One region of the Brevibacillus sp. AG162 genome, then DNA from elsewhere that is predicted to be linked to it. Evidence: riboswitches for the same ligand, from Rfam matches in the RefSeq annotation. Region 1 holds a riboswitch; the other holds the start of a gene.

Region 1 (3,831 bases):
ATGACCGCCTTGCCCTGACGCAAATCTTCCAATGCTTCTTCTATGCGATGAAACATGCTTTCTCCCTCCTACTCACGCGAAGCCGTTTTCCTGCAAAAAGGCTAGACTGAGCCCGCCAGATTTTTCTGTACCGCCATGGTTTTGATAACCTAACAAACGCTCCACATATTTACCGATGACATCTGTTTCGAGATTCACCAAGTCCCCAGGTCGTCTGTCTGCAAGGCTCGTATTCGCCAGCGTATGCGGAATGATCGAAACGGTAAAACCGCTATCGTTTACGTCCACCACGGTGAGACTGATGCCATCTATACAAATCGATCCACGGGTAATAACGTACTTCAATAGCAGCGGTTTGGCCTCAATCCGAAACACGACAGCATTCGCATTTACCTCTCGTGAAACAACCGTTCCGGTCCCATCCACATGTCCGGAGACGATATGCCCGCCAAAACGATCCCCCAGCCGCATCGCTCTCTCCAAATTGACCCGTTGTCCGCTGCGTAATTGGCTCAAGCTCGTCTTGTTCATCGTCTCCGGCATCACATCGACGCTAAACTGACGATTGGTATAAGAAGTAACCGTAAGGCAAATGCCATTGACCGAAATACTGTCGCCGAGCTTCACCCCTTCGAGTACCTGCTGTGCGCGGATAACCAGTCGACTCGCCTGTTCGTTCCCTTGAATCGATTCCAACACGCCCACTTCTTCGACCAGTCCCGTGAACATGCTCTCTCCTCCTCACTTGCTACGTCTGATCCTCCCATTGTGGGTACCCGATAATCTGTACATCGTCTTTCCCGATCGATGTGATCGTGACATTCGTCAGTTGTACTGCTTCTCCCATCGTCGCAAAGCCTTGACCACCGAATGGCGAGGGCGCGCCGCTTCCTCCGATCAGCTTTAGCGCGATATGGCTCACGACCTTTTGAATCGCTCTCGCCTGCAAAAAGGAGCCGTTTACTTCCTGCCCGCCTTCCACAAGCAACGAGGTGATCCCCAGCTCTCCCAACGTATCCAGTACCTTTTCCACGCGAATTGGCTCTGCCGTTGTGATGACATTTACTCCGTTTGCCGTGAGCAGCTCCTGTTTTTCCCTTGGGGCGGCACCTGTCGTAAAGATCCATGTCTTCGCATCTGCATTCTGGACAACACGGGCATCCAGCGGCGTCCGTAAATAGCTGTCCAAAATCACGCGAACTGGCTGGCTTCCAAAACGCTGCTCTTCCTTGCGCGCCGTCAACAGTGGGTCGTCAGCGAGAATCGTTCCTACCCCAACCAGGATTGCATCGTGCTGCCTGCGCAGTTCATGCACCTCTGCCCGAGCCTCTGCTCCAGTAATCCACCGACTGTGTCCGGTGAACGAAGCGATTTTCCCGTCCAATGTACTGGCCGTCTTTACCGTCACAAATGGACGTCTGGTTTGGATGTAATGAAAAAAGACTTCATTGAGCGCCTTCGCTTCCTCTTCTCTCACGCCCACCGCCACTTCCAGCCCTGCTGCCCGCAGCATCTCGATTCCTCGTCCCGCCACTAGTGGATTCGGGTCGAGCGTAGCTACAACGACACGACTTACATCAGCTGCGATCAATGCCTCTGCACACGGCGGTGTTTTCCCGTAGTGACTGCAAGGCTCAAGCGTCACGTACGCCGTCGCGCCTTGCGCTTTTTCCCCAGCCATCCGCAGAGCATGCACCTCGGCATGCGGTTCGCCAGCGCGCAGATGCGCTCCCATCCCCACGATGGTTCCATCCTTCACAATCACAGCTCCGACCATGGGATTCGGGCTGGTTTGGCCTCGTACCGATCGTGCCAGCTCCAGCGCCAGATCCATGTACCTGCTGTCCTGTTCCATACCGCACTCCTTTCTGTTCCATCATTCCAGCCAACCACAACGCAAAAAGCCCTTGAAACTTCAAAGCGTTTCAGGGCATAGGGAAAGAAGCCTTACCTCATCCGTTTTTTGAAAAAAATAAATGAAGAAAGCACAAAAATCTTCTTCCATCCGGACTGTACCGTCGGCTCTGGTTTTTCACCAGATCAGTCGCTGCAAGCGTGGTCAGCGAGTCGCGGGCTCAGACGTCCGTACGTCATTACCGCCGGTCAGGAATTTCACCTTGCCCTGAAGATTGTCGCTATGAAGTTTTTACGAAAAACAAAAACACCCGTGATTAGTATGCTCAGGGCGTTGAGAAAGAAGCCTGACTTCAACCGTTTTTTGAAAAAACAGCGAAATAGGCCATTCCAAATACCTTCTCCCATCCGGACTGTACCGTCGGCCTTGGATTTGCACCAAGTCAGTCGCTATCAACTGCTTACGATAGCGAGTCGCGGGCTCAGACGTGCGTTCGTCATTACCGCCGGTCGGGAATTGCACCCTACCCTGAAGGCTGGTATTCAGTTATGCAAAGTATAGCACATTTTTCGTTATTGTCTGTAATCATTTATTGGGGAAGTGCACTTTACCCTTGCTCGCACTTTTCAAGAACGGTCAGGAGTTCTTTCAAATCATTTATGTACGCCTTTGGCACTACACCATTTTGCTCCATGTCCTGCTCGTTCCCTTGATAGGCAATAAAAGCAACTTGTCCGTCGCAGGCTGCCTTACCATCGATCCACGAATCCCCGATCATCGTCCAAGACGAAACAGGCCAATCTGGCTTGCGGCTGCGAATATAGTGAATGCCGGAGGGAGATGGCTTCAAGGTCGCCATCTGCTCGCGGGCGACGATTTCATCAAAATAAGAGGCGATTCCTGTCTCGTTCAAAGCCTCCTCTGCGGCGGCATAAGCGTTATTCGTCAGGATATACAGCTGATAGCGGTTCTTCAACTCCTCTAGCACTTCTACCGCGTGCTGCTCCAAAACAGCGCCATGCATCCCTTCCTTCTCGATCGCGGTTACCGCATCCCACATTGCTTGCTCCAGATCTCTCGTCATCTGCTCCGTTTTTCGCCCGATCTCAATGAGCTGCGATGCGGTATGCTTTTCCCACTCAAATGTAGAAGAAACGATCCCATTGTCCACCCATAGCTGAAAAATGGCCCACTTCATATCGGCAAAATTGATCCTGGATTGCAACAAGGTGTTGTCCATATCGAAAATAATGCCTTTTTGAAAGGTTCTGCTCATTTTGTGCCTCCTTTTTTGATAATACGCCATGCTGGTTCAAGTATGACGGAATAATCTGGTGTCTGCTCTTTCTCATTGATCTGGCTACTATCCTTTTTCCACAGTGACGCGGTCAAATACTCAATGCTGTTCTTTTGGCTTTGAGCAACGACTCCTCCCAGCATGGCCTCAGTCGCTGACATCCCGTCTTTGGCACAGACTACGCCAAGAATTTCCCCGTTCTCTAGAGCACCTAGGATATTTCGTTCACCCATATCCACGATCTTTGAGAAAAGCTTTACTGATATGGCTTCGTACGTCTGACTCTGCCCTGACTGATGAAAAATCGGATCGTGGTCCTTCTCCATGAAGGATTGATAATGATGCATGTCCTCCCAAAAAGCAAGGATACAAGCCTCCAACGGCTGATCCTGATTCCATCCGCCTATTTGTCCAAGAAAGCCTTCGATCCCTTCTAATGGTCGCCATTTTTCCTGCGCGTGGGAAAACGATTGCTTTTGACTCTCCGATACTTTACATGTAATCCATTTGATCAGCATTTCCAAGCCCCCTACAGCCCAATGCAAGATACTTCCATCTTATCAAAAAGAGGACTATCCCTCAGTCATTTTATAACTTTTGGGACAGCCCCTTCTTGGGTTAGGTATTGAGTTCCTATTGCTTCTTCTTGGCGCTGTCTACTTCATACGGCACGTCCTTT
Region 2 (3,831 bases), on a different contig from region 1:
TATTTTGCTGAATCTCTTCCAACAGTTGAACAACTGTCTGCGCGATACCTTCAAGTGAAACCGTCACCTTCTCCCCCGTATCACGACGAGCCAGAATTACTTGACCATTTTCCACGTCACGCGGGCCGAGCTCCAAACGCAGAGGAACTCCGCGCATTTCCCACTCATTGAACTTCCAGCCTGGTGTTTCTTCGCGAAGATCGGCACGGACACGCACGCCTGCAGTCTTGATCTCCTCAAAGAGTGGATCAAACGCCTCCATCACCTTCTCGCGCAGCTTCATCGGACCGACTGGGATCATAATAACCTGTGTCGGAGCCATGCGAGGCGGCAACACGAGACCGCGGTCATCGCCATGCACCATGATCATCGAACCAATCAGCCGCGTAGAGGTTCCCCATGATGTGGTGTGAACGTACTTGAACTGATTGTCACGATCCAAAAACTTGATTTCAAAGCCGCGCGCGAATTTATCGCCCAAATAGTGCGAGGTGCCCGCTTGCACTGCTTTGCCATCCTTCATCATCGCTTCAATGGAATACGTGTCGACAGCACCAGCAAAGCGTTCACTCGGTGTTTTTTGTCCCTTCCAAACCGGAATCGCCAGCTCCTGCTCGACGACCTCTCGGTAAATCTCCAGCATTTGCATCGTTTCCTGACGAGCTTCCTCCTCTGTCGCATGTGCCGTGTGGCCTTCCTGCCAGAGAAACTCCGATGTCCGCAAGAATGGTATTGTCCGCTTTTCCCAACGAAAAACGTTTGCCCATTGGTTGATTAATACAGGCAGGTCGCGGTAGCTCTGAATCCACTGGCTGTACATATGACCGATGATCGTCTCAGAGGTTGGACGTAGCGCCAGCTTTTCCTCTAGCGGCTCGCCCCCAGCCTCTGTTACCCAAGGCAGCTCTGGATTGAAGCCCTCGATATGCTCTTTTTCTTTTTGAAAGAAGGACTCGGGGATCAGCATCGGGAAATAGGCATTGCGATGCCCTGTCTCCTTGAAGCGCTTATTCATCGCCTCTTGAATTCGCTCCCATAGCTCGAAGCCATCCGGCTTGAACACGATGCAGCCGCGTACCGGTGTGTAGTCCATCAAATCCGCCTTTTTAATGGCATCGATGTACCAACGCGAAAAATCCTCCGATTGCGGTGTAATTTCTTTTACAAACGCTTTGTCCTCTTTCATCCGTCTACGCTCCTTTTTATTCTTACGTAAAATGCAAAAAATCCCCCATCCCTAAAAGGGACGGAGGATCAACTTCCGCGGTACCACCCTGATTGACTACAGCATACGCCATAGTCCTCTCGATAACCCGATAACGGTGGGCATCCGGCTCAGCTCTTCACCAGCGGCTTCAGGATGGGGGGCAGTTATCCTTTGCGTATCAGCCTTCCAGACTAGGGCCGACTCTCTGTTACGAGGGAATAGCTGCGGGTCCTTTCATAGCCTTTTGTGACTATCTATTAACTAAACATATTAGCGAGTCACATCGTGGTTGTCAATTGTTGATACGGGCAGCGATTCTGGAGCCGAGCTTCACGTAGATCGGATACGCAACCACTGAAATCATAACACCTTTGAAGAGATTGAATGGTACGATTCCGTACAGAACCAATGACCAGATACTTGTCGCATTGAACATGGTCAAAAGCTGTTCAATCGGCATTTGATAAAGCACAGCGTACGCAGGCAACAGCACATACGCATTTGCCACAGCCATGACAATCGTCATCAACAACGTTCCCAGAGCAAGACCCGTCAGGAAGCCTTTTTTGCCTTGGCCGAGACGCTGCATGTAGACAGCCGCAAAAATAAAGCTTGATCCTGCTACAACGTTTGCGAGCTCACCGATCAACAGACCGTCTGTATTTTTGAAGAGCATGTGCAGTGTATTTTTAAGTACCTCGATAATGACGCCGGCTACAGGTCCGTATATGAGTCCCCCGATCAATGCCGGGAGTGTACTGAAGTCGAGCTTCAAAAAGCTTGGCATCAGCGGAACAGGAACCTCGAGATACTGCAGAATAAATGCAACGGCCGCCAGCATGGGGATCGTCACCAGCTTTTGGGTTGCACGTGTGCGCGAAGAATGCAGCGCTGTTTCTTTCATGTTTACCATCTCCTCATTTTTCTACTCCTTCTTGAGGAATGGCAACAGTCGTTGTAAGCTCACACGTCTTGTTACACAAACAGAATAAACCCTGTGGCTATAGGTTCCACAGGGCATTTGCAAGCGTATGACAAAACCATGCGCAAATAAAAGGTACAAGAAACAAGAGGGCTGGCCTCTACGTTCTCATCCCGTTTGCACAGGCAAACAAGCACGTGTGATAAACGTACTGTCGTCATCCTTCTCCCATCCAGACTGTACTGTCGGCTCTGGAATCACACCAGATCCTGCACTCCGTCGCTACTTGCAGCTCGGGAGGCTCGCGGGCTTAACATGCACAAAGCATGATCACCGCCGGTCGGGAATTTCACCCTGCCCCGAAGGAATGTGTAGTTGTATACAGCATATTATACTGCTGTTTTTTGATTTGACAATAGAGGAAACTGCCAAAGCGACACTTTTTGTTTATTTTTCCGATTTGTTTAGTTGGTATAACAATAATCGGCTTGGTAGTTACCTTGACCAAAAAGAAATAGACCGCCCTTGAGTTGACACCTCAGCGGTCTATTTCACACCCAGATCTGAGCCGCACCCCTTTGCGGGAAGCGCCTATTGTACCGACCGTTCCGGTTGCCGCCGGGACGGTTTTTTTTACATTATGCTTTTAATATTACCACAACGACTTCAGATTATAAATCATCAAGAACCCGCTCCTCGATACTTCGTGACACCCCAGTTCCAAACGAGAAGCCCGATACCGAAGAAAATGACAGCCACTACCGGTGTCATTGCCGCATATGTGTACCAGACTTCCTTGCGCAAAAAGTATGCCGCCGGATAAACACCCACGAAGGCAAACGGCAGCACGTAGGTGAGCACAAAGCGAATAGCCTTGTTGTAAACGTCTACCGGATAGCGCCCATATTGCTGGATGTTGTAAATCATCGGGGCAATCCCTGTACGTGAGTCGGAAAAGAAGCTAACCGCAGCAATCGCGGTATACACGCCACCGTAAATCAATGCCCCGCTGATCGAGAGCCCGATAAAGATGAACACGTCGTACCAGTAAAACGACAAATCGAGTTGAATGGCAGCATACCCCATGATGATAATCCCGGTTATGACTCCAAAAATACGGTCTGGCGCAATCGACTCGAGGCACACCTGCGCCAGATTGTGAATCGGTCTCGTCAGGATGCGATCCATCTCGCCCCGGATGATATACCGTTCGTTGAAGTCCCAAAACCCGAAGAACATCGAGAACAACGCGTATGGAACCAAGAAGAAACCATAGATAAAGATAATCTCATCACGCGTCCAATCCCCCATAAGCGGAACATGCGTGAACACGACAATAATAAAGATGAGATTGATCAACTCAGAAACCAGATTGGACACAAAATCCCCGATAAAATCTGTGCGATAGGCCAGTCTCGTCTTGAAGTACTGGCTCAGGTAGTCGGCAAAAATACTGAAAATATGTCTCATGTTTTGCATGCTCTACCCTCCTTGCACAACCAGCTTGTTGCGGGCAAGACGCCACATCACCAAGATGGGAACCAGTATGACAAACATCCAGATGACCTGAAAACCGATCAATTCCCAGGAACGTTCCGTTGTAATCGCACCTGTGAAGATCAGGCTCGGATAGTAGTTGACCGCCTGAAATGGAAGGTAACCCATTACCGTTTGCGCCCAGCCCGGGAAAAAGCTGATCGGC

What was found. Region 1 has a riboswitch for FMN ahead of ribD (bifunctional diaminohydroxyphosphoribosylaminopyrimidine deaminase/5-amino-6-(5-phosphoribosylamino)uracil reductase RibD). Riboswitches for the same ligand answer to the same signal wherever they lie in the genome.
Region 2: it holds a riboswitch for FMN, as region 1 does, so the genes downstream of both, FB479_RS22875 (ECF transporter S component) here and ribD (bifunctional diaminohydroxyphosphoribosylaminopyrimidine deaminase/5-amino-6-(5-phosphoribosylamino)uracil reductase RibD) in region 1, are expected to answer to the same signal.

The regions. Positions count from the first base shown of each region.
Region 1 is NZ_VFNO01000007.1:231,993-235,823, reverse strand. It holds gene FB479_RS21345 (bifunctional 3,4-dihydroxy-2-butanone-4-phosphate synthase/GTP cyclohydrolase II) at 1-56, opposite strand, end outside; gene FB479_RS21340 (riboflavin synthase) at 73-729, opposite strand; gene ribD (bifunctional diaminohydroxyphosphoribosylaminopyrimidine deaminase/5-amino-6-(5-phosphoribosylamino)uracil reductase RibD) at 749-1,855, opposite strand; FMN riboswitch at 1,990-2,134, opposite strand; FMN riboswitch at 2,247-2,395, opposite strand; gene FB479_RS21330 (HAD family hydrolase) at 2,463-3,131, opposite strand; gene FB479_RS21325 (YdbC family protein) at 3,128-3,670, opposite strand; gene FB479_RS21320 (c-type cytochrome) at 3,786-3,831, opposite strand, start outside.
Region 2 is NZ_VFNO01000009.1:10,783-14,613, forward strand. It holds gene proS (proline--tRNA ligase) at 1-1,186, opposite strand, end outside; gene FB479_RS22875 (ECF transporter S component) at 1,500-2,111, opposite strand; FMN riboswitch at 2,346-2,500, opposite strand; gene FB479_RS22880 (ABC transporter permease) at 2,811-3,608, opposite strand; gene FB479_RS22885 (ABC transporter permease) at 3,612-3,831, opposite strand, start outside.